4 regions of the Janibacter sp. LM genome follow, and region 2 is predicted to be linked to each of the others. Evidence: riboswitches for the same ligand, from Rfam matches in the RefSeq annotation. Region 2 holds a riboswitch; each other region holds the start of a gene.

Region 1 (7,177 bases), on a different contig from region 2:
GCGCATCGCGACCTTCGCCGCCTTCGTCGTGCCGCCGATGGCGATCCTCTACATCCTCTTCGCCCTCGTCGTCTTCTTCGTCAACGCCGACCAGATCGGTCACGTCTTCAGCGAGATCTTCTCGGGTGCCTTCGGCGGCCACGCGGTCTACGGCGCGATCATCGGCCAGGCGGTCAAGTGGGGCGTCCAGCGCGGCATCTACTCCAACGAGGCGGGCCAGGGCACCGGCCCGCACCACGCCGCCGCCGCCGAGGTCTCGCACCCGGCGAAGCAGGGCTTCGTCCAGGCCTTCGCCGTCTACATCGACACCCTCTTCGTGTGCACCGCGACGGCCTTCATCATCATCTCGACCGACATGTACTCGGTCTTCAGGGGCGAGAGCTACCCCGGACCGACGCTCTACGAGGGAGCGATCGGGACCGACGTCGAGCCCGGCCCGGGCTTCGTGCAGGCGGGCCTGGACAGCTTCGCGCCCGGTATCGGCTCGAGCTTCGTGGCCCTGGCGCTCGTCTTCTTCGCCTTCACGACGATGGTCGCGTACTACTACATGGCCGAGGTCAACCTCGCCTACCTCACCCGCAAGATCCGCAGCGCCACCGTGCGCCGCGGGATGATCCGGGCGCTGCAGGGGTTGATCCTCGTCTCTGCCGCCTACGGGGCGACGACGACGGCCGGCTCCGCGTGGGGCCTCGGCGACATCGGTGTCGGCACGATGGCCTGGCTCAACATCCTGGGCATCCTGCTGCTCCAGGTCCCGGCCCTGAAGGCCCTCAAGGACTACCGCGCGCAGAAGGCCCGGGGCATCGACCCGCAGTTCGACCCGCGTGAGCTCGGGATCGAGGGTGCGCAGTTCTGGGAGCTGCGTGCCGACGGCCAGCTCACCCAGGGCGCTCCCCGGGAGTCGGTCGGCGCACGGGAGTGACGCCGAGCTCCTGAGGGAATCCGGACCGGGCGCGCTACGTTGGATCCAGCGGAGCGCGCCCGGACCGGGCACGCCTGAGCGTCAGGAGACCGACATGGCCACGACCAGCCGCGTCCGCAACGCCACCCACCTCGCCTCCGCCGTCCGCAGCGCGGCGCGACCAGGCGGGCCCAGCCTCTGGACCCGCCTGCGCGCCGTCCCCCGGATGATCCGCGCGGTCCGCGCGGGGCAGTACACCGGTCTGTCGTCCAGCCGCCTGATGCTCCTGCTCGCCGGTGTCGGCTACGTCGTCTCGCCGATCGACGTGGTCCCGGAGGGCCTCCTCCTCGCCCTCGGCCTGCTCGACGACGTCATGGTCATCGGCTGGGTCGCCACGACCCTGGTGCGGGAGACCGAGGACTTCATCGCCTGGGAGCAGGCGGTGGCCGCAGGCGCGTCCGGGCGCCAGCAGTGGACCCCGCCGCAGCAGCAGTGGGAGCCCGGCCCGACGGTCCGCTCGCACGTCGTGCGCGACTGACCGTCCGCAGACCACCTGCCTGACGTCCGGGTTTCCACAGGATCCGCCCGGTCGCTGCCGGCGCCCTCTGCAAGCGCCAGATTCGTCGGCATGGACCACATCGCCAGACCTCGCGACGCCGCCGAGCTCGCCGTCATCCTCCCGTACCAGCTCGGGTACCACCCGGGCCCCTCCCTCTGCCTGACCGTGATGCGCGGCCGCCGGCTCGGCCTGCTGCAGCGGCACGACCTCGTGCCCGAGCCCGCGGCCTGCCGGGCCGTCGCGGAGCACGCCATCGCCATCGCGGTGCGGGAGGGGGCCACCGCAGTCCTGCTCATGGCCTTCGAGGAGGACGAAGGGGAGTCCCGCCACCTCCGCGCGGCGATGACCGCCGCCGCCGGCGAGGCCGGGCTGCGGGTGCAGGAGCACTTCGTGGTCCGCGACGGGCGCTGCTACCCCGCAGGCGGGCCCCGGGCCAGGCGTCGCCTCGGCATCCCGCTGCCCCGACCCGAGGACGTGCCCGCCGTCGCCACCTTCGTCGAGGCAGGGGTCTGCCCGCTGCCGAGCCGTGCGCACCTGGTCGACGCCGTGCTGCCGGAGCGCGACGAGGCCAGGGCCCGTCGGGTCGCGCTCGCCGTGAACCCGCTCGAGGAGGAGTTCGCGCACCAGCAGGTGGCCCGGACCTGGGCGCGGCTGCTCGACCCCTCCGCCGACGCGACCCCGGTCGCCGAGCTCAGCGACGCAGAGCTCCTCGTCCTCTCCGCGTCGCTGCAGGACGTCGACTGGCGTGACGCGCTCCTCGGCGGGCTCTGCCCCGGAGCCGTGCCCTTCGCCACCTTCGGCGACCCCCTCGTCGAGCACGCCCGCACGGCGCTGGCGCGCTGCCCGTGGGCCCTCGTGGACCCGGACGCCGGGTCCGTGCCCGATGCTGCCGTCGACGTCGGTCGCCACCAGGAGGACGTCCTCGCGGTCCGCGCCCGCGTCGCCGAGCTCGGGCGGCTCGTGCCCGAGGAGCTCACGCCCCCGCTGCTCACCTGCACGGCGCACATCGCGTGGTGGATGGGGGACGGCACGATCGCCGGCAGCTGCCTCGAGCGCGCGCTGCAGATCGAGCCCGGCTACCGGCTCGCCGGTCTCATGCTCGACCTGCTGTCCGCCGGGCTGCGGCCCTGGGACCTCGGGCCCGACGCGCGCGCCGGGCGCCACCCCGCGGCCTAGTCCGGACAACGGACCGGACTCGATCCCGTGGGGCCGCTGTGGTTAGAGTTGTCGCCAGGTCATGAGTGCCAGCGTCAAGCCCCGGCTTGCTGGCCGGCAACCCTCCTCGCGACGGGGTGCCCCGGGTGATGACCGGGCCGCATCGCAGTGGTGCGGCAAGGCGAGACCCCGGGAGCACCGTCGATGAGCGTCACCACCACACCCCCCAGCAACACCGCGCTGTGGCGCGACGGCGACGAGCCGGGGGACCGGCACTTCCTGCGCATCGGGGACCTCACGCTCGAGTCCGGCGAACGCCTGCCTGACGTGGTGCTCGCCTACGAGACCTGGGGCGAGCTCGACCCGGCCCGGGACAACGCGGTCCTCGTCGAGCACGCCCTCACCGGCGACAGCCACGTCGTGGGCCAGGCCGGTCCGGGACACCCGACCGACGGGTGGTGGCCGGGCCTGATCGGGTCCGGCGCCCCCCTGGACAGCGACGAGTACTTCGTCGTCGCGATCAACGTCCTCGGCGGCTGCCAGGGCAGCACCGGTCCCGGGACGCTCGCAGCGGACGGTCGGCCGTGGGGTGGGCGCTTCCCCCGGCTGACGATCCGCGACCAGGTCGCGGCAGAGGCGGCGCTCGCCGACGCGCTGGGCATCGGGCGCTGGCACACGGTCATCGGCGGCTCCATGGGCGGCATGCGCACCCTCGAGTGGGCGGCTGGTCACCCCGACCGGGTCGGTACCGCCATCGCTCTGGCCACGAGCGGCTACGCGACTGCGGAGCAGATCGGCTGGAGCCAGGCCCAGATCCTCGCGATCCGCAACGACCCCTGGTTCGCCGACGGCGACTACTACGACCACCCGCAGGGTCCTGAGGTCGGTCTCGGCATCGCCCGCCGCATCGCCCACGTGACCTACCGCAGCGAGATCGAGCTGCACGAGCGCTTCGGTCGCCGGGAGCAGGACGAGCCGGCGGGGGAGTGCGGTCGTCCGCGCTATGCCGTGGAGAGCTACCTCGACCACCACGGCGGCAAGCTCGCGCGTCGCTTCGACGCCAACTCGTACGCGGTGCTCTCCGAGGCGATGAACTCGCACGACCTGGGTCGCGGGCGCGGCGGGGTCGAGGCGGCGCTCGCCCCCTTCGCCGGTCGCCTGGTCCTCGCGCCGGTGGACTCCGACCGTCTCTACCCGCCCCGCCTCTCGGAGGAGCTCGCGCGACTGCACCCACGGGCGCAGCTGACGACGATCTCCTCCCGGGTGGGCCACGACGGGTTCCTCACCGAGGTCGACCAGGTCGCCGGGCTGCTCCGCCGCGTGCTCGCCGGGGACACGGCCGCGTGTGAGTGAGACACGTCACGCGCCGCCGGTGTAGCGTCTGGCACAGGTCATTCAGGAACCGAGTATCTGTTGAGGAGCATCGATGACGATCGTCGTGGGGTATGTGTCCACCAAGGAGGGCGAGGCCGCTCTCGAGCGGGCCTTCGAGGAGTGCCACCTGCGCAAGGAGCCGCTCGTCGTCATCCACTCCGACCGGGGGGGCGTGGGGATGAGCGGCGACATCGCACGCAAGAACGAGCAGGACCTCAAACAGGTCCGGACCCGTCTCGAGGAGGCCGGCGTCGAGGGTGAGGTCCGCGGGCTCGTCCGTGGCAAGGAGCCGGCCGAGGACCTCATCGTCGTCGCCGAGGAGACCGACGCCAGCCTGATCATCATCGGCCTGCGCAAGCGCACGCCGGTCGGCAAGCTGATCCTCGGCTCCAACGCCCAGCGGGTGCTGCTCGACGCGCCGTGCGACGTGCTCGCCGTCAAGGCGCGCTGAGCCGCCACGCACGGCACCAACCGACCCAGCGGGCGTCCTTCGGGGCGCCCGCTGCGGCATTTCGGCGCACCGCGTTTTATAATGGTGACGAGCCCAGCGCGCAGCGACCGGGCGAGTCGGAGCCCGAGGGACGAACGCCACCCCTTGGAGGTCCCGGCGGATTCTTCCGTGACGAAAGGTTGTTGGTGACTGCTGTGTCCCCACGGTCCGACGGGGCGCAGGGCTCCCTCCCCAAGGAGTTCTCGCACCCATCGCTCCAGGAGCTGGTCCGCAAGGGCCACACGACCGGATCCATCACCAGTGACGAGCTGCAGGCCGCCTTCGGCGACGCGCAGATCAGCCCCAGCCGGGGGCGGGTCGTCCTGCGGGCGCTCGACGACCAAGGAATCGAGGTTCAGGTGCCACAGTCCACGTCCGCCAAGAAGACGACGGCGAAGAAGGCCCCCGCGAAGCAGGCGGTGACCAAGAAGGCCGCTACGCCAGTGAAGAAGACCGCGGCGCCCGTGAAGAAGACCGCGGCGAAGAAGGCGACCACCAAGACCGCCGCCCCCAAGGCGGCTGCGGCCGCCGCGGCGGCCCCGGTGAAGAAGGCCGCCGCCAAGAAGACCGCTGCGAAGAAGACCGCCGCCAACAAGGCCGCCAACCCGACGACGACCACGGCCGAGGAGCCGGATCCCGACGAGGACGAGGTCATCGGCGAGGACCCGGCGCAGGCGAAGGCCAAGCCCGAGACCGAGCAGGACGAGAAGTCCGGTTTCACGATCAGCAACGACGACGAGGACGACGCTCCCGCGCAGCAGGTCGTGACGGCCGGTGCCACCGCAGACCCGGTCAAGGACTACCTCAAGCAGATCGGCAAGGTCGCCCTCCTCAACGCCGAGCAGGAGGTCGAGCTCGCCAAGCGCATCGAGGCCGGCCTGTTCGCGGAGGAGAAGCTCGCCTCGGGCGAGAAGATCGACATGAAGTTCAAGCGCGAGCTGTGGTGGATCGCTCAGGACGGCAAGAACGCCAAGAACCACCTGCTCGAGGCCAACCTGCGACTCGTCGTCTCGCTCGCCAAGCGCTACACCGGTCGCGGCATGCTCTTCCTCGACCTCATCCAGGAGGGCAACCTCGGCCTGATCCGTGCGGTCGAGAAGTTCGACTACACCAAGGGCTACAAGTTCTCGACGTACGCGACGTGGTGGATCCGCCAGGCCATCACGCGCGCCATGGCCGACCAGGCCCGCACCATCCGCATCCCGGTGCACATGGTCGAGGTCATCAACAAGCTCGCCCGTGTGCAGCGCCAGATGCTCCAGGACCTGGGCCGTGAGCCCACCCCGGAGGAGCTGGCCAAGGAGCTGGACATGACGCCGGAGAAGGTCGTCGAGGTCCAGAAGTACGGTCGCGAGCCCATCTCGCTGCACACCCCGCTCGGCGAGGACGGTGACTCCGAGTTCGGTGACCTCATCGAGGACTCCGAGGCGGTCGTACCGGCCGACGCCGTGAGCTTCACGCTCCTGCAGGAGCAGCTGCACTCGGTCCTGGACACGCTCAGCGAGCGGGAGGCCGGCGTCGTCTCCATGCGCTTCGGCCTGACCGACGGCCAGCCCAAGACGCTCGACGAGATCGGCAAGGTCTACGGCGTGACGCGTGAGCGCATCCGCCAGATCGAGTCCAAGACCATGAGCAAGCTGCGTCACCCGAGCCGCTCGCAGGTCCTGCGCGACTACCTCGACTGACCGCCCCCCCTCAGCGGCGCCGGGTCAGGCGCCGCGAGAGGGCGCGGCCGAGCGCGCGCCAGGTGTCGACGCCGTCCTGGGGCCACAGCAGCGAGCGCACCTGGGCCGAGCGCTGACGGCTGGAGCGGACCCGTCCGACGACCGCGTCGACCTCGTGGGACACATCGGGCAGCTGGCTGCCGGCCGGGGCGTAGCGCGCGGTCTCCAGGGTCCTCACGACGAGGTCCAGCTGGTCCTGCACGTGTGGCTCGAGGGCCATGCGGTGGCCGAGCCAGGCACCGGCCTGCCGCGGGGTGGACCCCACGGGTGCCCGGATGCCGAGGTCGTCGAGCTGGCTGACCAGCTCCTGCCACTCCCGCTCGACCCGGGCGGCGTCGTCCTCGGCGCGCGAGCGCCCGCGACGTCGGGAGAGCCGCGCCGTGACCGGCACGATCGCGAGCAGCAGCGCGAGTCCGGCGAGACCGAGCAGCCACCACACCCACCGGGGGGTGCCCTCGTCCGCGACCGCCGTGGGGTCGACGGACGTCGCCTCCTCGCCGGGCTGGGCCGCGGCGGACGAGCTGCTCGTCGTCGACGAGCTGGACGTCGCGCTGTCCGTCGAGTCGCCTGTCTCGGAGGTCTGGATCGTGTAGCCGGGGACGGAGGCCGCGCGCGCCCCGGGCGTCGGCTCGAACCGCACCCAGCCCACGCCCTCGAAGTACAGCTCCGGCCACGCGTGGGCGTCGCTGGCGCGCACGACCCGCTGCCGGCCGTCGGGGGAGGAGCCGGGGAGGAAGCCGACGACGACGCGCGCGGGGATGCCGCGGGCGCGGGCGAGCAGGGTCATCGTCGTGGCGAACTGCTGGCAGTAGCCCACCTTGGTCCGCAGGAAGTGCACGACCGGGTCCCGGCCCGGGGGCGAAGGGGGGAGCTCCAGGTCGTAGTCGAAATCGGGCCCGCGCAGGTACTCCTGGATCGCCCGGGCGGCCTGGATCTCGCTCTCGCCCGGCGTCGTCAACGAGTCGGCGACCTCG
Region 2 (7,177 bases):
TCGGCCCACTCGTCCCAGATGCTGATGCCGCGCTCCTGCAGCCAGTGCACGTTGGTGTCGCCCCGCAGGAACCACAGCAGCTCGCCGATGATCGAGCGCAGGTGCAGCTTCTTGGTCGTGAGCACCGGGAAGCCCGCGGCCAGGTCGAAGCGCATCTGGTGGCCGAAGACGCTGCGGGTCCCCGTGCCGGTGCGGTCGGACTTGTCGACCCCGTGGTCGCGGACGTGCTCGAGGAGGTCGAGGTACTGGCGCATGGCGCCACGATAGACGTCCCCACCGACGGCTACCCTGAGACGCATGACGACTTCCCCCTTCGGCCGGGTGATCACCGCGATGGTGACCCCGATGACCCCAGACGGCGCGGTGGACACGAAGGGTGTCACCGACCTCGTCGAGCACCTCGTCGCCACCGGACACGACGGTGTCGTCGTCAACGGCACGACCGGCGAGTCGCCGACCCTCAGCTCCGCCGAGAGCATCGCGATGGTCGAGACCGTCAAGGAGGCCGCCGGTGACCGGTTGGCCGTGACCGCCGGGGTCGGCTCCAACAACACGGCGCACGCCATCGAGATGTCGCAGGCCGCGACCCGCGCCGGCGCCGACGCCCTGCTGGTCGTCTCGCCGTACTACAACAAGCCGACGCAGGCGGGCCTGCTCGCCCACACCCGCGCGATCGCCGACGCGGCGCAGCTGCCGATCATGCTGTACGACATCCCGGGGCGCACCGCGACCCCCTTCGCAGTGGACACGCTCATCGCGCTCGCCGACCACGAGCGGATCCTCGCCGTCAAGGACGCCAAGGGCGACCTCTGGGCCTCCTCCGAGGTCATGGCCACGACCGACCTGCTGTGGTTCTCCGGTGCCGACGAGGTCAACCTCGCGCACCTCGCCCAGGGCGCCCACGGCGTCGTCTCCGTCGTCGGCCACGTCGCGGGGCGCGAGTACCGGGCGATGGTCGAGGCCGTCGACGCCGGTGACCTCGCCGCCGCCCGCGCGATCCACCACCGCCTCATCCCCGTGACCAACGCGATCATGTCCACCTCGCAGGGCGCGATCATGGCCAAGGCCGCCCTCGTCGAGCTCGGCGTCATCGAGCACGCGAGCGTGCGCCTGCCCTACGTCGAGGGGCCGGACGAGCACCTCGACATCCTGCGCAAGGGTCTGGCCGCCTCCGGGATCGGGGCAGCATGAGCCACCCGCACCCCGACCTGCTGCTGCCGCCCGCCCTCGCCCCGGGCGCGCTGCGCATCATCCCGCTCGGCGGCCTCGGTGAGGTCGGACGCAACATGGCGGTCATCGAGCACGAGGGCCAGCTGCTCGTCATCGACTGCGGCGTCCTCTTCCCCGAGGACCACCAGCCCGGCGTCGACCTGATCCTTCCGGACTTCGAGTACATCCTCGACCGGCTCGACGACGTGCAGGCCATCGTCCTCACGCACGGCCACGAGGACCACATCGGCGCTGTGCCCTACCTGCTCAAGCACAAGCCCGACATCCCGCTCGTCGGCTCGACGCTCACGCTGGCCCTCGTCGAGGCCAAGCTCAAGGAGCACCGGATCAAGCCCTGGACCCTCGGGGTCAAGGAGGGCGGGCGCGAGTCCTTCGGCGTCTTCGACTGCGAGTTCATCGCCGTCAACCACTCGATCCCCGACGCGCTCGCGGTCTTCGTGCGCACCGGGGGCGGCACGGTCCTGCACACCGGTGACTTCAAGATGGACCAGCTGCCGCTGGACCGTCGCCTCACGGACCTGCGGGCCTTCGCCCGCGTCGGTGAGGAGGGCGTCGACCTCTTCATGACCGACTCGACCAACGCCGAGGTGCCGGGCTTCACCACGCCCGAGCGCGAGATCGGTCCCGCGATCGACACCGTCTTCCACAAGGCGCAGCGCCGGATCATCGTCGCCTGCTTCTCCAGCCACGTGCACCGCGTCCAGCAGGTGCTCGACGCCGCCGAGCGCAACGGCCGCAAGGTCGCCATGGTCGGTCGCTCGATGGTGCGCAACATGGGCATCGCTGCGGACCTGGGGTACCTGCACGTGCCCGACCGCGTGCTCGTCGACGTCAAGAAGCTCGACAACTACCCGGACAACGAGGTCGTCCTGATCTGCACGGGCAGCCAGGGCGAGCCGATGGCGGCCCTGTCGCGCATGGCCAACCGCGACCACCGCATCGACGTGGGCGACGGGGACACCGTGCTGCTCGCCTCGAGCCTCATCCCCGGCAACGAGAACGCCGTGTACCGCGTCATCAACGGCCTCATGCGCCTGGGTGCCGACGTCGTGCACAAGGGCAACGCCAAGGTGCACGTGTCCGGTCACGCGAGCGCCGGTGAGCTGCTCTACTGCTACAACATCGTCAAGCCGCGCAATGTCATGCCGGTCCACGGCGAGTGGCGCCACCTCGTGGCCAACGCCGAGCTGGCGATCCAGACCGGGGTCGACCCCGACCACGTCGTGCTCGCCGAGGACGGTGTCGTCATCGACCTCGTCGACGGCCGCGCCCGCATCGCCGGCGCCGTGCCCTGTGGGTACGTCTACGTCGACGGCTCGAGCGTCGGCGGCACCACCGAGGAGCTGCTCAAGGACCGCCGCATCCTGCGCGACGAGGGGTTCATCTCGGTCATGGTCGTCGTCGACTCCTCGACCGGCAAGGTCATCGCCGGCCCCGAGATCACCGCCCGCGGCTTCGCCGAGGACGACGAGATCTTCACCCAGGTCAAGCCCAAGATCATCGCCGCGCTCGACGAGGCGACCAGGAAGGGCACGACCGACACCCACCAGCTGCAGCAGGTCGTGCGCCGCGCCGTCGGTGGCTGGGTCGGCGGCAAGATCCGTCGCCGCCCGATGATCATCCCGGTGGTCGTGGCGGCCTAGGAGACGGTGCCCCGCGCGTCCCAGGATTCTCGGGTGACCCGATAAACCTCGCCTTCGCAAGAGTTTCAGACTCTTGCGAAGGCGAGGTTTCTCTTGCTGAGCGAAGGGGGACTGCCGGGTCCCCCCTTCGACCTCACCCGAGGAGGGTCAGAGGGCGCGAAGGGCGCCGAGGAGCCGGTCGATGTGCGCCGGGGTGGTGCCGAGGCCCGCGCTGATCCGCACCGCGGTGTCCTGCTCGTGCTCGGAGAGCAGGTCGTCGACGAGCAGGTGCGCGCAGAACTTGCCGTCGCGCACACCGATGCCGTGGTCGTCGCCGAGGATGCGCGCGACCTCGCTGCTGTCGTGGCCGTCGACCGTGATCGCCGCGACGGGGGCGCCCTCTCCACCGCCGAAGAGCGTGTGGACGCGCACACCCTCGATCCCGGCCAGACCGCTCAGCAGTCGGATGCGCAGGGCCTGCTCGTGGTCGATGATCGCCCGCTCGCGCTCGGCGATGATCTCGCAGGCCCTCGCCAGGGCAATCGCGCCGAGGACGTTGGGGGAGCCGGCCTCGTGCCGGGCCGGACCGCAGGTCCACTCTGTCGTGTCGAGACCGACGCGGGCGGTGGCGCCGCCACCGGCGAGGTAGGGGTCGGCGGCGTCGAGCCAGTCGCTGCGGCCGACGAGCACCCCGGCGCCGAACGGGGCGTAGATCTTGTGGCCGGAGAAGGCGACCCAGTCGATCCCGAGGGCAGCGATGTCGACCCGACGGTGCGGCGCGACCTGGGCGGCGTCGAGGGCGAAGCGGGCGTCGTGCTCGCGGGCGACCGCGGCCAGGCGCTCGATCGGCCAGTGCTCGCCCGTGACGTTGGACGCGCCCGTGGCGACGACGAGGCGGTGCTCTGCGGGGTGGTTGCGCAGGGCCTGCTCGAGGAGCTCGACGGCCTCGTCGCGGCTGTGCGGCACGGGCAGCCGCAGCGCGTCGCCCCACGGGAGGAGGGCCGCGTGGTGCTCGGAGGCGAAGACGAAGACCTTCGTGCCCGCCGGCAGCGCCCGGGCCAGCAGGTTGAAGGAGTCGGTCGTGTTGCGGGTGAAGACGACCTGGTCGTCCTCACGCGCCCCGACGAAGTCGGCGACGCTCTCGCGAGCCTGCTCGTAGCGCGAGCTGGTCACCCGGGAGGCGAAGCCGGCACCGCGGTGAACGGACGAGTAGGTCACCGCGGCGGTGGCGACCTCCTGCGCGACGGCCTCGAAGGCCGGGGTCGTCGCCCCGTGGTCGAGGTGCGCGTACTCGACGGTCGAGCCGTCGCGGTCGCGGTAGGTCAGGCCCTCGGAGACGAGGCGGGGGAGGTCGGTCGAGGTCTGCTGCACGTGGGACACGGTCATGGGGATGCTCCTGGTCCGTCAGGGACCCGGGTGTCGACCACGAGTCCGCGCTTGCCGGGCGACAATGGCGTCGCCGGCCAGGTCGTCACCCGGAGCACCCCACCGCGGAGGAGGGTTGCCGACCAGCTAGCCGGGGCTTGTCGCTGGTACTCGTGACCTTGCGGATGACCATATCGGACACCGGTGGGTCCGTGTCGAGAGGAGGCGAGGCGCATCTCGCCACCTGGGACGTCAGCCGAGGGCGACGGCGATGACCGCTCCGGCGACGAGGTAGGGACCGAAGGCGAGGTGCGTCCCCCGGTCGGCCCGGCGCGCGAGCAGCAGTGCGAGAGCGGCGAGTCCACCGATGACGAAGCCCACCCAGACCCCCACGACGAGGTGCGTCCAGCCGAGCCAGGCGAGCGTCGGCGCGATCGAGACCATGAGCTTGGCGTCGCCCATCCCGATCGAGCGGCCGAAGAGGAGGAAAGCGAGCGCGAGCGTCCCGCCCCCGACGAGCAGGGCCGCGAGCCCGGCCCGCTGCAACGCCTCCCACTCGCCGGTCGCGGCGGAGGCGAAGGTGAGCAGCACGGCCTGCACGGGGACCAGGGGCAGGGTGATCGCGTTGGGCAGGCGGTGGACGTCGGCGTCCACCGCGGCGAGGACGAGGCCGGCGAGGGCCAGCGAGAGCGGTGCCGCGAGCACCGGCCACGGCAGGTCGGAGAGCCCGCGGGCGATCGCCCACCCGACGGAGGGGGCGACCGGCAGGACCCACAGGTGTCGGGGGAGGGGACCCCCTTCGTCCTCCCGCCGGTACGTCCCGGTGCGCAGCCAGAGGTACCCGACCACGCCGCCGACGAGCGCCAGGAGGGCGACGATGAGGGTGCGTGCGTCCACGGCGGCGACGCTACTCGGCGGGTGGCGGGGCCGCTCCCCGATCTCCACAGGTTGCCGTTGTTGCGCGTGTGACGCGTGTGTCGGGCGGGGCTTTCGCCTAACCTGCGGAACATGGCCACTCGTCCGTCGACCTCCTCGCGCAGCACCAAGGGCGCCTCGTCGCGCCCCAAGGGCAGCACCCGTCCGTCGGGTCGCACGTCCGCTGCGAAGGGGAAGAAGACCGCCGCCCCGCGCAAGAAGGCCGCGTCCGGCGGGGGTCTCCCGCTGCCGCTGGCCGCGGTCCACAGGACGTGGGTGGGCGTCGCCCACGCCACCGGCGCCGGCGTGCGCCGGATCGGCACGAGTGCCGGCGAGATCGAGCCCGAGCACCGGCGCGACGGGTGGGGCTTCCTGGCCCTCGCGCTGGCCCTGGTCGTCGCGGTCCGCGAGTGGTGGGGCCTGTCGGGCGCCTTCGGTGACGTCGTGCACGCGGTCTTCGCGGGCACCTTCGGCCGGGTGGCCTACGCGCTGCCGATCGTCCTGCTGCTCCTCGGGGTCCGCCTGCTGCGCTCGGCCGGCGAGTCCGCGGCCGACGCTCGCCTGGGCTTCGGCACGGCGGGGCTGCTCTTCGCCGTCTCCGGCCTGACGCACGTCTCCAAGGACATCCCGCAGCCGCCGGACGGCGCCGGGCCCATGAGGGACGCGGGCGGCATCGTCGGCTTCCTCGCCGCGGACCCCCTGACCACGGCGGTCACGGAGTGGCCGGCCATCATCCTGCTGGTCCTCCTCGGCCTCTTCAGCCTCCTCCTGCTCACCGGCACCCCCCTGCACGAGGTGCCGCAGCGCTTGGCCTACGTCCGGGCCGCCTTCACCGGGGAGGTCCCCTCGCACGTCACCAGCGCCGACGTCGCGGCGAAGGGGGACGCTCCCCAGGCCGCGGTCGCGCGGGCCCGGCGTCGGCGCACCTTCGACGACGACGAGAACCTGGGCGAGCGCGACGGCGACACCGCCTTCGACCAGGCCGCGGTGGTCCAGCCCGCGGGGAAGGGACGCAAGCGCAAGGGCGCCGCCGCGCCCGTCGACGCGGTCGACGAGCCGGCCGCGGATGCCGCGGCCACCGACGGTCCCCGTCCGGGGGAGAAGCGGCCGACCAAGAACCCGGTCGTCGCGCCGATCAGGAGTGCGGACAAGCCGGCCCTGGAGCCGCCGCCCACGACCCAGCTGCCGCAGCGGGTCGAGCAGCTGGCCCTGGCCGGCGACGTCACCTACACGCTCCCGGACAGCCAGCACCTCAAGCCCGGCGCACCCCACAAGGAGCGCTCGGCGGCCAACGACAAGGTCGTCGAGTCCCTGACGAGCGTCCTCGACGAGTTCGGCATCGACGCGCAGGTCACCGGGTTCCACCGCGGCCCGACCGTTACCCGGTACGTCGTCGAGCTCGGCCCGGGCGTGAAGGTCGAGCGGGTCACCGCGCTGTCGAAGAACATCGCGTACGCGGTCGCCTCGGCCGACGTGCGCATCCTCAGCCCCATCCCGGGCAAGTCCGCCATCGGCATCGAGATCCCCAATGCCGACAAGGAGATGGTCTGCCTCGGCGACGTGCTGCGGTCCGACGTCGCCCGCAACAACGAGCACCCGATGGTCATGGGCGTCGGCAAGGACGTGGAGGGCGGCTACGTCATCGCCAACCTCGCGAAGATGCCGCACCTCCTCGTCGCCGGCGCCACCGGCTCCGGCAAGAGCTCCTTCGTCAACTCGATGATCACCTCGATCCTCATGCGGGCCACGCCCGACGAGGTGCGGATGGTGCTCGTCGACCCCAAGCGCGTGGAGCTGACGGCCTACGAGGGCATCCCGCACCTCATCACGCCGATCATCACCAACGCCAAGAAGGCGGCGGAGGCCCTGCAGTGGGTCGTGCGCGAGATGGACATGCGCTACGACGACCTCGCGACCTTCGGCTACAAGCACCTCGACGACTACAACAAGGCCGTCAGGGCCGGCAAGGTCGAGCCGATCCCCGGCAGCGAGCGGGTCATCCAGCCCTACCCCTACCTGCTGGTCATCGTCGACGAGCTCGCCGA
Region 3 (7,177 bases), on a different contig from region 2:
CAGCACATCGCCCTCGAGTCCGACTGGCAGGCCGCCCAGGCGTCCGGGACCTACCCCGTCTCGACGCGCGGGCGGCTCATCTCGCAGGAGGGCTTCATGCACTGCAGCGGGTCGCCTGCCCAGCTCGAAGGGGTCCTCGCCCGCTTCTACGCCGACGTCACCGAGCCGCTGCTGCTCCTGACGCTCGACGCGCAGTCCCTCGCCGCCCGGGGCCTCACCGTCCGGCTCGAGCCGGCCGTCCCCGGCACGCCGGTCGGCAGCGACACCGAGCTCTTCCCGCACGTCTACGGCGGCGACCTGCCGGTGGGCTGCGTCAGCCAGGTGGACCGCCTCCGGCCGTGATCAGGCCCGCCCGATCGCCGCGACGACCGCGCCCGTCACCTCCACGAGGGCCGCGGGGGCCAGCTCCAGGTCGAGCCCTCGTCGCCCGCCGCTGATGAGGACCGTGTCGTGCCCGAGCGCAGAGGCGTCGAGGACCGTGACGAGGGCGCGCTTCTGACCGACCGGGCTGATCCCGCCCACGACGTAGCCGGTGGTCCGCTCGGCGAGCGCCGGGTCGGCCATGCTCGCCCGCTTCGCGCCGACCGCCGCGGCCAGGGCCTTGAGATCCAGCTGCCCGGCGACGGGGACGATGCCCACGACGAGTCCGTGGTCGCGGGGCAGGTCGGTCTGGGCGAGCAGGGTCTTCAGGACCCGCTCGGGTGGGACCCCGAGCACCTCGGCGGCCTCCACGCCGTACGAGGGCGCCGCCGGGTCGTGCTCGTAGGGGTGCTCCGTGTACGCCACCCCGGCCGCCGCCAGCGCCCGCGTCGCGGGGGTGGCGCCGCCCCCCTTCGTCCTCCTGGCCATGGACTCCAGTCTCCGCCACCCGCTCCGACACCCGCGCGACAGGTCCACGTGGTACCCACGTCCCATGCAGAAGCAGAACCTCCGCGAGTACATCGACCGGCTCATCGACGAGGGCTACACCGTCCGCGACGACCAGGGTGACGACCCGATGCTCATCCGACCCGACGGCCTGGCCGTCGAGACGTGGCGGGAGAACTACCCGTACGACGAGCTCATGACCCGCAACGACTACGACGTCGAGAAGTACCTGCTCCAGATCGAGCTGCTGAAGTTCCAGTACTGGGCGCAGGACACCGGCCGCAAGTTCGTCGTCCTCTTCGAGGGCCGTGACGCCGCCGGCAAGGGCGGCACGATCAAGCGCTTCACGGAGCACCTCAACCCCCGGGGCGCCAGGGTCGTCGCGCTCACCAGGCCGAGCGAGCGGGAGGAGGGCGAGTGGTACTTCCAGCGCTACCTGCGGCACCTGCCGACGAGCGGCGAGATCGTCCTCTTCGACCGCTCCTGGTACAACCGCGCCGGCGTCGAGCGGGTCATGGGCTTCTGCAGCGACGAGCAGTACGAGGGCTTCATGGACCAGGCGCCGAAGATCGAGCGGATGCTCATCGACGCCGGGGTCCACGTCACCAAGCTGTGGTTCTCCGTGACCCAGCAGGAGCAGCGCACCCGCTTCGCCATCCGCCAGATCGACCCGGTGCGCCGGTGGAAGCTCTCCCCGATGGACCTCGAGAGCCTCGACAAGTGGGAGGCGTACACCGCCGCCAAGGAGGCGATGTTCGAGCGGACCGACACCAAGCACGCGCCCTGGACGGTCATCAGGTCCAACGACAAGAAGCGCGGCCGGATCAACGCCATGCGCTTCTTCCTCAACCAGTTCGACTACGAGGACAAGGACACCCAGATCGTCTACGCGCCCGACCGCAAGGTCGTCGCCCGCGGCAAGCAGACCGTGGGCGACTGATCTCGTCGAGCCCTACGCTGACCCGGTGACCGACGACGCGCCACCCCGCGGGCGACAGCTCGCCGACATCGGCCCCCTCGAGCAGCTGCGTGCCGGGCGCCTCGGGGTCCGGCTGCCGTTGCTCCTCGCGGGCCTCTTCCTCTACGGCGCGTCGATGGCGATGGTGCTGCGCGCGACGCTCGGCCAGATCCCCTGGGACGTGCTCCACGTCGGCGTCTCGCGCCACGTCCCGCTGAGCTTCGGCACGATCGTCGTCGGCGTCTCGCTGCTCGTGCTGCTCGGGTGGATCCCGTTGCGGCAGAAGCCCGGCGTCGGCACGATCGGCAACGCTCTGCTCATCGGCCCCTCCGCCGACCTCGTCCTCGCGCACCTCGACGAGCCGGGCGACCTCGGCTGGCGCATCGTGCTCCTCGTCGGGGGCGTGGTGCTCAACGGCATCGCGACCGGCATGTACATCGGCTCGCAGTTCGGGCCCGGTCCGCGCGACGGCCTGATGACGGGGATCGCGCGCCTCACCGGCCACTCGATCCGGTTGGTGCGCACGGGGATCGAGGTCACGGTGGTCGTCGTCGGGTGGCTGCTCGGCGGCACGGTCGGCGTCGGCACCTTCCTCTACGCGCTCGCCATCGGGCCGCTGGCCCAGCTCTTCCTGCCGCTCTTCACGGTCGACCTCAGGCGCGGTCCCACTTCCTGATACATAACTGGACGTTATGGATTGCTGTGTGTCATCTTATGGCCAGGTCATGAGTCCCAGCGCGAAGCCCCGGCTTGCTGGGCGGCAACCCTCCACCCTCGGTGGGGTGCCCCGGGTGACGACCTGGGCGTCGGCCGACCGGCCGCGCCAAGCGCGGGTTCACGAGAGCCCCTGATCCACGGAGCCGTCCATGACTGCCACCACCGCACCCACCACGCTGCTCGAGGTCACGACCCGGGGCGCGCTCGTCACGGGGACCGAGGTCGCCATCACGAGCCGCCAGTTCAGCTACACGATCGACGAGCCGCCGGCCCTCGGCGGCACCGACAAGGGCGCCAACCCGGTCGAGCACCTGCTGGCCGCCCTCGCCTCGTGCACCGTCATCAGCTACCAGGTCTGGGCCGACAAGCTCGGCCTCCGGGTCGACACGATCGACGTCGACCTGCGCGGCGACCTGGACCTCGCCGGGTTCCTCGGCACGGACGAGTCGGTGCGTCCGGGCTTCCAGGGCATCGAGCTGGCCATCACGGTCAGCGGCCCGGAGAGCGAAGGGGAGTACCGCCGCCTCGAGCAGGCCGTCGCCGAGCACTGCCCCGTCCTCGACAACCTCACGCACGGCGTGCCGGTGACGACGAGCCTCGAGGTCGCTGCCTGAGCGCGGCCTAGCGCACGACCTGCCGCAGACTCCCGTCCACCCGCCGGGTCCACCCGCGGGCGTCGAGGTGCTCGAGCAGGGGCACGGCGACGCGCCGGGTGGTCCCGAGCGCCTGTCGCGCGAGGCTGAGGGTGAAGGGTTGCTCCAGCCCGGCGAGCACCCGCATCGCCCGCGCCGGCGCGTCGGGGAGCAGCACGACGTCGTCGGGCAGACGCATGACCCGTCCGAGGCGCTCGGCGGCCGCGAGCTCCGCGGTCCCGAGACCGAGCTCGGCGAGCTCACCCCGCTCCGCCGCCACGAAGGGGGTGGCCCCCAGCCGTGCCTCGAGAGCCGCGATCCCGGCCTCCGCGGCTCCGAGGCCTCCAGCCTTCGGGTCGTGGACGCGGCCGTCGGCGACGGCGAGGCCGGCGTCGGTGGCCAGTCCCGGTACCAGGGCCTGTCCGAGCACCGCAGGGAGGTGCTCGGGCAGGCCGAGCGACCTGGCCGCCTCGGCGACGGGCAGCCCGGCGCTGAGCGGGTCGGCGGCGTGGTGCCGGCGGACGGCCCCGCCGAGCCGGTCGCGCCACGTGCTCACGGCCCCCGCGTCGACCCACCAGTCACCGTGCCGCACGGCACCCGCTGGCGCGGGGAGACCCAGCCGGTCGAGCACGTCCGCCCGCTCGGCTGCGCGCGAGCGCAGCCGAGCGGTGGCGAGGTCGGCGGGGTCCGCGCCTGCAGAGGCGAGGGCCTGCCCCCTTCGCCCTGGGGCACCGCGGCGGGTGAGCGGCAGGGGGTCGACGTCCACGACTCGGACGGCCCACAGGCGACGACTCCCCGCGTCGCGCAGGATCGCCCGGTCGCCCACGCGCCACGGGAGGACGGTCGCGGCCGAGAGGCGGGCGTGGTCCGGCCCGAGCGGGCGCACGTGCACCTCGACGTCGACCGACCCGACGTGCAGCGTCCCCTGCTCGACCATCTGCATTGCCCTAGGGGAATGCGCGCTCCCGTGACCGTTCGTCTGCATTGCCCTAGGGGAATGCAGCTCGGTGGCGGACACGTCGACGACCGACGCGAGCGCGAAGGCGTCGGGCGTCAGCAGCGCGACGGAGCGGCCGACCTCGTCCACGCGGCGCAGGTTGACTGCGACCCGGGAGACCGGGCCGACGGCTTCGTGCGCCTCGTCCTGGCTGTGCAGGCCACGCACCGTCACCTCGCGTGCGGACCCGCGGTCGAGCAGCACCAGCCGGTCGCCGACGTGGACCGTGCCCGCGCCGAGGGTGCCCGTGACGACCGTCCCCGCGCCGGAGACGGAGAAGCTGCGGTCGGACCAGAGCCGCACCGGCGCCCGGGCGTCCGGCTCCGGCAGCCGGGCAGCGAGCTCGTCGAGCGCCGCGCGAAGGGAGTCCATCCCGTCGCCCCGGACCGCCGAGACCTCGACGGCAGGGAGGTCGAGCCCGGCCTCGGCCAGGTGTCGCCGCGACTCGGTGAGCACGTCGGCTCGCTGCTCGTCGTCGGCCAGGTCGCACCGGGTGATGACGAGCAGGCCGTCGGTGATGGCGAGCGCCTGCACGGCGGCGAGGTGCTCGCTGCTCTGCGCCTGCCAGCCCTGGTCAGCGGCGACGACGAAGACCACCGCCGGCGCCGGCCCCAGCCCCGACAGCATCGTCCCGAGGAACCGCTGGTGCCCCGGCACGTCGACGAAGGCGACCTCGGCCCCGCTCGGCAGGGTCGTCCAGGCGTAACCGAGCTGGATGGTCAGCCCGCGCTCGCGCTCCTCGCGCAGCCGGTCGGGGTCACGCCCGGTGAGCGCGCGCACGAGCGTCGACTTGCCGTGGTCGACGTGCCCGGCGGTGGCGAGCACGCGCCTCATGGGGTGGGCGTCCCCGGGTCGGGCCCGTCGTCGCCGAGCGCCGCCCGCAGTGCCGCTTCGACGTCACCGTCCCGATCGGCCGGGACGCAGCGCAGGTCGACCAGGCCGCGCCCCCCTTCGACCCGGGCGAGCACGACCGGCTCGCCGACGCGCAGGCGCTCGACGGCGTCCGCGGGGATCTCGACGGCCCAGCCGGGCAGGGGCACGCCGGGCGCCCCGCCGCCGCCGACGCGGCCCTCGACCGCCACGACCCCACGGCCGAGGGCGGCGGCGAGGGCTTCGACCCGCGGCCGCAGCTCGTCGGCGGTGACGTGCAGCGCGGCGGTGACCGGTGGAACCGATCCGCGCAGGGTCGCCTCGAGCGCGGCGAGGGTCAGCTTGTCGACGCGCAGGGCGCGCTGGAGCGGGTGGCGGCGCAACCGCTCGACGACGTCCGCGTCGCCGAGGACGAGACCCGCCTGCGGGCCGCCGAGGAGCTTGTCGCCGCTGGCGGTGACGATCGTGGCGCCCGCGCGCAGCCACGTCGTGGCATCCGGCTCGTCGGGCAGCAGCGGGTCGGGCCGCAGCAGGCCGGACCCGATGTCGGCGACGACCGGCACGGGGGAGCCGTCGGGCCGACGCAGCCCGCGGAGCTCACCGAGGCCCACCTCGGCCGTGAACCCGTCGACGCGGAAGTTGCTCGGGTGCACCTTGAGCACGCACCCGGTGCCCGGACCGATCGCGTCGGCGTAGTCCCTCAGGTGCGTCCGGTTCGTCGTGCCGACCTCGCGCAGCCGAGCGCCGGTCGAGGCGATGAGGTCGGGCAGGCGGAACCCGTCGCCGATCTCGACCATCTCCCCGCGCGAGACGACGACCTCGCGCCCGGCGGCGAGCGCGGTCGTGGCGAGCACGAGCGCGGCCGCGCCGTTGTTGACGACCAGCGCGCCGGTCGCGTCGGGGACGGCGTCGAGCAGGGTGGCGAGTGCCCCGGCGCCGCGTCGGCTCCTCGCTCCCGTGGCCAGGTCCATCTCGACGTCGACGTAGCCGGCGGCGTCGACGACGGCCTCGATCGCGCTGGGGGACAAGGGGGCCCGGCCGATGTTGGTGTGCACCACGACGCCGGTCGCGTTGAGGACCGCGGTGAGCGAGCTGGCCCGGGTCGGGAGCCCGGCGAGTGCGGTGGCGGGGACCTCGTCGGGGCCGATGCTTCCGTCGCGCGCCTGCTGCTGGGCGGCGGTGATCGCGACCCGGACGACATCCCGCCCGAGTCGCTCCGCCGCGGCGACGAAGGGCGCCGAGGCCAGCAGCGTGTCGGTGCGCGGGATGGCCCGCCGGGGGTCGGTCACCGTGCTCCCTTCGGGTCGGACGTGTGGCGGAGGCGGACGGGAATCGAACCCGCCAGACCGAGATGCTCGGCCTCACCGGTGTTGAAGACCGGGGGGACCACCAGGAACCCAGACGCCTCCGCCGCCCACCCTAGGACAGGTCGTCCCCCGAGACACCGGAGCGTCCTTCTCCTACGGTGACGACGTGAGCACCGCACCGTCTCCCGGCCGGCCGCGACACCTCGACCGCTGGGTCCTCGGGGTCGCGATCACCGCCCTGGTCTTCGTCGTCGGTCTCGTCTGGGCCAAGTGGTGGCCCTACGCGCTGAAGATCGACGGCCTCGTCGGCAGCCGGGCGTGGGACGGGGGTGCGCTCGTCGACGTCGCGCGTGACGCGCCGACGTGGTGGCAGGGAGCCTGGGACTTCACGCTCGCGTACAGCCTGGCCGTCTGGAAGGCACTGCTCGTCGGCCTGCTCGTCGCCGCGGCCATCGACGCGCTCCTGCCCCGGGAGCACCTGCGCCGGGTCCTCGCCGGCCGCGGCTCCACCTCCGGCGCGGCCATCGCGGGCGCTGCCTCGCTGCCGAGCATGATGTGCACCTGCTGCGCCTCGCCGGTGGCGGTCTCGCTGCGCCGCAGCGGGGTGCCGCTCCCGTCGGTCGTCGCCTACTGGCTCGGCAACCCGGTCCTCAACCCGGCCGTCCTCGTCTTCCTCGCGCTCGTCGGGCCGTGGGAGTGGGCCGCGACCCGGCTCGTCGTCGGGGTCGGGCTGGTCCTGGGGGCGGCGGCGCTCGCCGCCCGCCTCGCCCAGGGACGAAGGGTGGACCCCGCCGTCGCGGACATCGCACCGGAGACCGTGGACGAGGAC
Region 4 (7,177 bases), on a different contig from region 2:
GGACGAAGGGAGGCGCCCCCCTTCGCCGGGACCGAGAGCTCGACGTCCCAGGACCCGGCGATGCCGACGACCTCCCCGTCGCGGGTGGCGACGAAGCCGGCCCGTCGAGGACGAGCGCAGCGGCTGCGTCGTCGTCGGGGTCGATCCGGGTGACGTGGATGTCGGAGGCCATGCCGCCACGCTCGCACCCCGGCGAAGGGGGTGCAACGCACTTTTCTCGGCTACGGCACCGGTGAGGTGATCGGTCGCGACGTGATGCCCTCCACGCGGGACTCTCGCCGCCGGCGCTCGGTCTCCTGCCGTCGCTCCTCGGCCTCCTCCCGCGCCCGGCGCTCGCGCCGGGCCTCGTCGGACTCGGTCGCGGCGCCGACCTTGTCCGCGGCCGACTGGACCGAGCTCACCTGCGCCGTGGTCTTGTTGGTGACCTTGACCGAGTACTTGAGCGCATACCCGCTCCTTCGCACGCGCCCGGCGCCGGCCACGGCCGACCAGTCGGTGACCATGTCGTCCACGAGCCGGATGCCGGTCTTGTCGGCGAGGGTGTCCGTCACCTTGTGCTTCGCCCGGACCTTGCCCGTGGCGACCTGGTGCTGCGCCCAGATCCTCGTGTTGGTCGCGAGCCGTCGATGGGCGATGGGGTTGGTCGACCTGTCGGCGGCCCTGATGCCCTTGAGCTCGTCGGCCCGGCGGCTGGCCCGGGTCGCGTCCCTGGCCTCGATGCGCCGACTGCCGGGCACGAGGATGTCGGCCGCCGTGAGCACCGTCGTCAGGCCGACGTCCCGGTAGCTGCCCTCCCCGTACACGGCGCGGCGCCCCAGCCTGCCCAGCGGGTCGGCTGCCGTGACGACGGCCGCAGGCTTGCCCCAGGGCGTGAGGTCGACGACGTCGTTGTTGAACAGGCGGCTCCGGCCCGTGCGGCTCGCCATCTCGAAACCGTTGTACCCCTTCTCGTCGGAGAGCTCGGACCCCACCGCGGCCAGGCTCGTCGCCATGGTCCGCTCGTCGGCGCTCGCCTCCTCCGCCTCGCGCTCGAAGCCCCTCTTGTTCATCTCCCGCGAGTTGGCGGCGGCCCGGTACTCCCGATCGACGATGGCGTACTCGGGGTCCTGCGGGGTCAGCGTCGCGAGCTTCGCCTTGCGCTCCTCCGAGATGCGGACGTTCTCCTCGTACCGTCCACGGAGTCGCTCGAGGGTGGCCTGGCTCTCCTCGAGCCGGTCCGCGTAGGGACGGATGATCCGCTCGGTGTCCGCGAGGCGGTTGGCGATCGCGAAGAGGTCATCCGGGGTGCTGCCCACCTCGTCCTCGAAGATCGTCCCCGAGCACGATTCCCACACCCCCTTCGTCGAGACCATGCGCAGCATCTCGGCCACGGTGTGGATGTTGGCGGCGACCGTCCGCAGCTCGTCCGCCTCGGCCCGGATCGTGCTGGGGTCGCCCTCCTCGATGGTCCCGGGGTCGTGGAGCGCCATCAGAGGATCCCTTGGTTGCGCCGGTCGACGAGGTCCTCGGTGAGCACGTACCAGGACCCCGCGTCCCGGGCCAGCCGCGCCAGCTCGCGCAGCTGCTTGCCCACCCTGATCCGCTCCCGCTCGAAGTCCCCGATCGCCGCCTCGTACGCGTCGGTGCCGTACCAGCTCGGGAACCCGAAGGTCTCGACGGCCTCGTTGTTGGCCTTGGCCGCCTTCTCCTCGAGGAAGTCGGCGATGGCCTTGAGCTGGCGACCGAGGCCCTCGATGCCCTCGCTGTCGATGGAGATGCGTTCCTGTCCGCCCATGCACCCACGCTAGGGAAGAACGCCGAGGGGCCCGTGGAGTTCTCCACAGGCCCCTCGGGGTGGTCGTCAGGCCTTCGCGGCGGCGAAGCCCTGCTCGAGGTCGGCGACGATGTCCTCGATCGCCTCGAGGCCCACTGCGAGGCGCACGAGGCCGGGGGTGACGCCAGCGGCGAGCCGGTCCTCGTCGGGGCCCTGCGAGTGGGTCGTCGACGCGGGGTGGATGACGAGCGAGCGCACGTCACCGATGTTGGCCAGGTGGCTGTGCAGGCTCAGGCCCTCGACGAACTTCTTGCCCGCCTCGAGGCCGCCGGAGATCTCGAAGGAGATGACGGCGCCGGCACCCTGGGGCGTGTACCGCTGCGCGAGCTCGTGGCTGGGGCTGCTCGGCAGCGAGGCCCACGTGACCTTGTCGACCTGCGCGTGCTGACCGAGGAACTCGGCGACCTTGGCCGTGTTGGCCAGGTGCCGCTCCATGCGCAGGCTGAGCGTCTCGATGCCCTGCCCGATGAGGAAGGCGTTGAAGGGGGAGATCGCCGGGCCGATGTCGCGCAGCAGCTGCACCCGGGCCTTGAGGATGAAGGAGAGGTTGGCACCCATGGCACCGTCCACGCCGAGGTCCGGGCCGAAGCGCAGCCCGTGGTAGCTCGGGTCGGGCTGGTTGTAGTTGGGGAACTTCTCCGGGTCCGCCGCGTAGTCGAACCGGCCGGCGTCGACGATCACGCCGGCGATCGCGGTGCCGTGGCCGCCGAGGTACTTCGTCGCGGAGTGCACGACGACGTCCGCACCGTGCTCGATCGGACGGAGCACGTAGGGCGTCGCGATCGTGTTGTCCACGACGAGCGGCACGCCGGCCGCGTGCGCGACCTCGGAGATGCCGGCGATGTCCAGGACGATGTCCTTGGGGTTGCCGATGGTCTCGCCGAAGAAGGCCTTGGTGTTGGGCTTGACCGCCGCGCGCCACTGCTCGAGGTCGCTCGGGTCATCGACGAAGCTCACCTCGATGCCGAACTTCGGCAGGGTGAACTTCAGCAGGTTGATCGTGCCGCCGTAGAGGGCGGTGCTGGCGACGATGTGGTCACCGGCCTCGGCGAGGTTGACCAGGGCCAGGTGCGTCGCGGACATGCCGGAGGCGGTGAGGAGCGCGCCCACGCCGCCCTCGAGGGCCGCGATCTTCTGCTCCACCGCGTCCTGCGTGGGGTTCATGATCCGCGTGTAGATGTTGCCGAGCTCCTTGAGCGCGAACAGGTTCGCCGCGTGCTCGGTGTCCTTGAACTGGTAGGAGGTCGTCAGGTGGATCGGCAGTGCCCGCGAACCCGTGGTCGGGTCGGGCGCCTGGCCGGCGTGGATCTGCTTCGTCTCGAAGTTCCACGTGGACGGGTCGCTCATGAGTTTTGCTCCTGATCGTGCGCGCTTGACCGTGGCGGTCGCCACGGACCAGGTCGTCTCCCGGGGCACCCCACCGCGGATGGAGGGTTGCCGGCCAGCGAGCCGGGGCCTGGCGCTGGCACTCAAGACCTACCCGGAGACTAGGAGGGTGACCAGCATCTGGTCAGGCCCGTCTCACGCGGTGGACCCACCACAGGCCGACGAAGGGGAGGACGAGCGGCAGGAACCCGTACCCGGACCCGAAGTGCGACCAGACGGTCTTGTCCGGGAAGAGGTCCGGCAGGACGTACGACAGCGTGCCCACGGTGAGCACGCCGACGGCCTCGACGAGGATCGCCCCGGTCGCGACCCGCGCGCCGGTGGTTCCCCCCTTCGCCAGGGCCACGGTCGCGACGACGTAGACCACGGCCGCGAGCGCCGAGAGCGCGTACGCCAGCGGCGCCCGGTCGAGGTACTGGGTGACCTGCAGGACCGAGCGGCCGGTCGCGGCGAGCGCGAGCACGGCGTAGACGGCGACGACGACCCGACCCGGCCCGGTGCCCGTGCGCAGCTCAGGCGGAGCCATGGGTCTGCCAGATCTGCAGGATGCGGTAGGTCATGACACCGACGGTGAAGGCACCGGCGAGGACGACCCCCATGGCCCACCGGGTCTTCTCCTTCAGGGCGATGAAGACGACGATCGGGGGCAGTATCGGCAGGGTGAGGGCGTAGGCGAGCATCGTCGCCCCCTCCCCCTCCCCCTCGACCTGCCCCATCGCGATCGCGGACCCGACGACGAGAGCGAGCAGGAGCAGCTCGACGACGGCGGTCGTGAGCAGCATGAGGTCGTCGACGAGCCGGTCGATGATCAGGTAGGCCAGGGCCAGGACGCCGAGCACGCCGACCGCGACGAGCACGAGAGTGGTCAGCGGCACAAGCACGGCGGCAAGCGTACGCGGCCCCGCTGCTGGCACGATCACGGCATGAGCGCGCCACGCCCCGGAGCCCACGACCTGCTCGCCGCCGTCGTCGATGCCGGCAGCTTCGTCTCCTGGGACGAGCCGATCGACCGCTCCGGCCTGAGCGACGGCTACCTCGCGACCCTGGAGGCGGCAGCCGCTCGGTCCGGCACCGACGAGTCGGTGGTCACCGGCCGGGCGAGCATCCGCGGGCACGAGGTCGCGCTCGTCGTCGGCGAGTTCCGGTTCCTCGGCGGCTCGATCGGGCGCGCGGCCGCCGGGCGCCTCGTCGCGGCGGTGCGCCGGGCGACGACCGAGCGCCTCCCCCTCGTCGCGGCGACGGCGAGCGGCGGCACCCGGATGCAGGAGGGCACGCCCGCCTTCATGACGATGGTCGACATCTCGGCGGCCGTCGTCGCGCACAAGGCCGCCGGCCTGCCCTACCTCGTCTACCTGCGGCACCCGACGACCGGCGGGGTCTTCGCGTCGTGGGGCTCGCTCGGCCACATGACCATCGCCGAGCCGGGCGCGCTCATCGGCTTCCTCGGCCCGGTCGTCTACGAGACGCTGAACGGCGTCCCCTTCCCCTCCGGCGTGCAGGTCGCCGAGAACCTCGTCGACAAGGGCATCGTCGACGCGGTCGTGCCGACCGCCGGGCTCGCCGACATCGCCGCCCGCGCGCTGACGCTGCTCTCCGCCACGACCGGGGGCCACGCCCGCTCACCCGCGGCGGAGGACGGCGCGCCGGTCCGGCGGATCGCCCCCTTCGTCTCCCGGCCGGAGCCGAGCGAGGAGGAGATCGCGCGGCTGTGGACCGCCATCGAGACGACGCGAAGGGGGGACCGCCCCGGCGTCCGAGAGCTGCTGCGGTACGCCGCGGACGACGTCATCCCGCTCAACGGCACCGGCTACGGCGAGTCGGACAAGGGCGTGATGCTCGCGCTGGCGAGCTTCGGCGGGCGGTCGTGCGTCCTCGTCGGCCAGGACCGCCGCTACCAGGTCTCGGAGTCGATGGGTCCGGCCGCCCTGCGCGAGGCGCGCCGCGGCATGCGGATGGCGACCGAGCTCGGTCTGCCCCTCGTCACCGTCATCGACACCCCCGGCGCCGACCTCTCCCCGCGTGCCGAGGAGGGGGCCCTGGCCGGCGAGATCGCCCGGTGCATCTCCGACATGACGGCCCTCACCGTGCCGAGCGTGTCGGTGCTGCTCGGCGAGGGCACCGGCGGCGGCGCGCTCGCGCTGCTGCCCGCGCGACGGGTCGTCGCCGCGGGCAATGCCTGGCTCTCCCCGCTGCCACCCGAGGGCGCGAGCGCCATCGTCTTCAAGGACACCGAGCACGCCCCCCTCCTCGCCGCCCGCCAACGCGTCGGCGCGCCGCAGATGCACCAGGACGGGCTCGTCGATGTCCTCGTCCCCGAGGAACCGGCGGCGCACGTCGACCCGCAGGCGTTCGCCCGCGCGATCGGCGCGGCGGTCGCTGCGCAGGTCGAGGCGCAGCTGTGACGGTGGGTGGGCGACCTGAAGTCTGGGCGTGTCGTACTGCAGTTCGTCATCAGGTGCGACAACAGGGCCTGGCTTTCCGGGACCTCACGGGGACCGGGCAGCTGAACTGCAGTACGACACGCCCGGCTCGGGCCAGAGGGCACGCTCACCCCGTCGCACGCAGCTCCTCCCACACCGGCATCTCGACGACGCCCTGCGGGGTCGCGAGGTAGGTGCCGAGGAGCGGCACGCCGTGCCGACGGCTCGCGGCGAGCGCCTCCTCGTGCAGGTCGCGCGCACGGTCGTCCGGGGCGAGGCCGCGCGGGCGCCCGATGGCGGCGACGAAACCACCGATGCTGTCGGCGAGGCCGCCGATGATCGTGTCGAAGACGGCGTCCTCCTCCGCGCCGGGGTGGAGGTCCATCTCGGTGATCGTCACCGGCTGGACCATGCGGCCGCCGGTGTCGCAGAGGAGCAGGCTGATGCAACCCAGCTCCCGCTCGGAGTCCCGCACGACGAGGTCGACGACGTCGGCGGCGAGCGTGCTGTCGGTGAGGGGTCGGGTGTGCCACCCCTGGGGCAGGTCGTCGAAGCTCATGCCCGTCATCCTGCAGGGATCGACCCGACGCGCCGCGGACTTTTCCACAAGCCGCCTCCGGCCGCGGGGTGGATACTGGGACCCACGGCGGGTCGTGCCACCCACGCGCGACCGGTCACCGTGCCCCCACCCCGAGCACCCAGGAGCGCCCCCCCCGTGGCACTGAGCGTCTTCGACCTCTTCTCGATCGGCATCGGCCCCTCGAGCTCGCACACCGTCGGCCCCATGCGAGCGGCGGTGATGTTCGCCGAGGGGCTGCGCGACGACGGCCTGCTGCCGCAGGTGCGCCGGGTCAAGGCCGAGCTCTTCGGCTCGCTCGGCGCGACCGGGCACGGCCACGGGTCCAACACCGCGGTGCTCCTCGGGCTCTCCGGCGAGCGGCCCGAGCTGTGCGACCCGAGGTCGGTCAGCAGTCGCCTCGAGCAGATCCGCGCGGCGCACCGGGTGAACCTGCTCGGCGAGCACGAGATCGACTTCCACGAGGACGAGGACCTCGTGCTCCACCGACGCAAGTCCCTCCCCCTGCACCCCAACGGCATGACCTTCACCGCCTGGGGCGAGGGAGCGGGCGAGGGCGAGGCGCCGCTCAGCACGCACACCTACTACTCCGTCGGCGGCGGCTTCGTCGTCGGGGAGGACGCGTCCGGCTCGACCCGCATCGTCGCCGACACCACCCCCGTGGCGCACCCCTTCACCACCGGCGACCAGCTGCTCGCGATCTGCGCCGAGACCGGCCTGTCGATCTCCCAGGTCATGCTCGACAACGAGACCTCGTGGCGCTCCGAGGACGAGGTGCGCAGCGAGCTGCTGCACATCTGGTCGGTCATGCGCGAGTGCATCGACAACGGCGTGCGCACCGAGGGCGTCCTGCCCGGCGGGCTCAAGGTGCGCCGTCGCGCCCCGCAGCTGCACCAGCGGCTGCGCTCCGAGGGGGCGAGCACCGACCCCCTTCGCGGCATGGACTGGCTGACGCTCTACGCGCTGGCCGTCAACGAGGAG

The links. A riboswitch is a leader RNA that binds a small molecule or an ion and turns the genes downstream of it on or off. The one in region 2 is predicted to bind S-adenosylmethionine.
Region 1: linked by a shared signal. The riboswitch ahead of ABC138_RS01475 (homoserine O-acetyltransferase) and the one ahead of ABC138_RS10930 (aminotransferase class V-fold PLP-dependent enzyme) in region 2 are both predicted to bind S-adenosylmethionine.
Region 3: linked by a shared signal. The riboswitch ahead of ABC138_RS13595 (OsmC family protein) and the one ahead of ABC138_RS10930 (aminotransferase class V-fold PLP-dependent enzyme) in region 2 are both predicted to bind S-adenosylmethionine.
Region 4: linked by a shared signal. The riboswitch ahead of ABC138_RS01415 (bifunctional o-acetylhomoserine/o-acetylserine sulfhydrylase) and the one ahead of ABC138_RS10930 (aminotransferase class V-fold PLP-dependent enzyme) in region 2 are both predicted to bind S-adenosylmethionine.

The regions. Positions count from the first base shown of each region.
Region 1 is NZ_JBDIVG010000001.1:314,096-321,272, forward strand. It holds gene ABC138_RS01460 (alanine/glycine:cation symporter family protein) at 1-922, shown strand, start outside; gene ABC138_RS01465 (DUF1232 domain-containing protein) at 1,017-1,439, shown strand; gene ABC138_RS01470 (DUF4192 domain-containing protein) at 1,530-2,636, shown strand; SAM riboswitch class IV at 2,694-2,804, shown strand; gene ABC138_RS01475 (homoserine O-acetyltransferase) at 2,820-3,968, shown strand; gene ABC138_RS01480 (universal stress protein) at 4,042-4,440, shown strand; gene ABC138_RS01485 (RNA polymerase sigma factor) at 4,635-6,164, shown strand; gene ABC138_RS01490 (DUF3488 and transglutaminase-like domain-containing protein) at 6,175-7,177, opposite strand, start outside.
Region 2 is NZ_JBDIVG010000018.1:67,020-74,196, reverse strand. It holds gene ABC138_RS10945 (thymidylate synthase) at 1-254, opposite strand, end outside; gene dapA (4-hydroxy-tetrahydrodipicolinate synthase) at 298-1,191, shown strand; gene ABC138_RS10935 (ribonuclease J) at 1,188-2,873, shown strand; gene ABC138_RS10930 (aminotransferase class V-fold PLP-dependent enzyme) at 3,021-4,238, opposite strand; SAM riboswitch class IV at 4,281-4,396, opposite strand; gene ABC138_RS10925 (A24 family peptidase) at 4,470-5,114, opposite strand; gene ABC138_RS10920 (DNA translocase FtsK) at 5,226-7,177, shown strand, end outside.
Region 3 is NZ_JBDIVG010000026.1:241-7,417, forward strand. It holds gene ABC138_RS13575 (DUF952 domain-containing protein) at 1-342, shown strand, start outside; gene ybaK (Cys-tRNA(Pro) deacylase) at 343-849, opposite strand; gene ppk2 (polyphosphate kinase 2) at 914-1,807, shown strand; gene ABC138_RS13590 (hypothetical protein) at 1,833-2,501, shown strand; SAM riboswitch class IV at 2,547-2,661, shown strand; gene ABC138_RS13595 (OsmC family protein) at 2,692-3,156, shown strand; gene ABC138_RS13600 (SelB C-terminal domain-containing protein) at 3,164-5,005, opposite strand; gene selA (L-seryl-tRNA(Sec) selenium transferase) at 5,002-6,330, opposite strand; tRNA gene ABC138_RS13610 (tRNA-Sec) at 6,355-6,450, opposite strand; gene ABC138_RS13615 (permease) at 6,515-7,177, shown strand, end outside.
Region 4 is NZ_JBDIVG010000001.1:298,081-305,257, reverse strand. It holds gene ABC138_RS01425 (hypothetical protein) at 222-1,469, opposite strand; gene ABC138_RS01420 (hypothetical protein) at 1,469-1,774, opposite strand; gene ABC138_RS01415 (bifunctional o-acetylhomoserine/o-acetylserine sulfhydrylase) at 1,841-3,160, opposite strand; SAM riboswitch class IV at 3,177-3,290, opposite strand; gene ABC138_RS01410 (hypothetical protein) at 3,324-3,725, opposite strand; gene ABC138_RS01405 (hypothetical protein) at 3,712-4,080, opposite strand; gene ABC138_RS01400 (carboxyl transferase domain-containing protein) at 4,123-5,601, shown strand; gene ABC138_RS01395 (hypothetical protein) at 5,747-6,178, opposite strand; gene ABC138_RS01390 (L-serine ammonia-lyase) at 6,335-7,177, shown strand, end outside.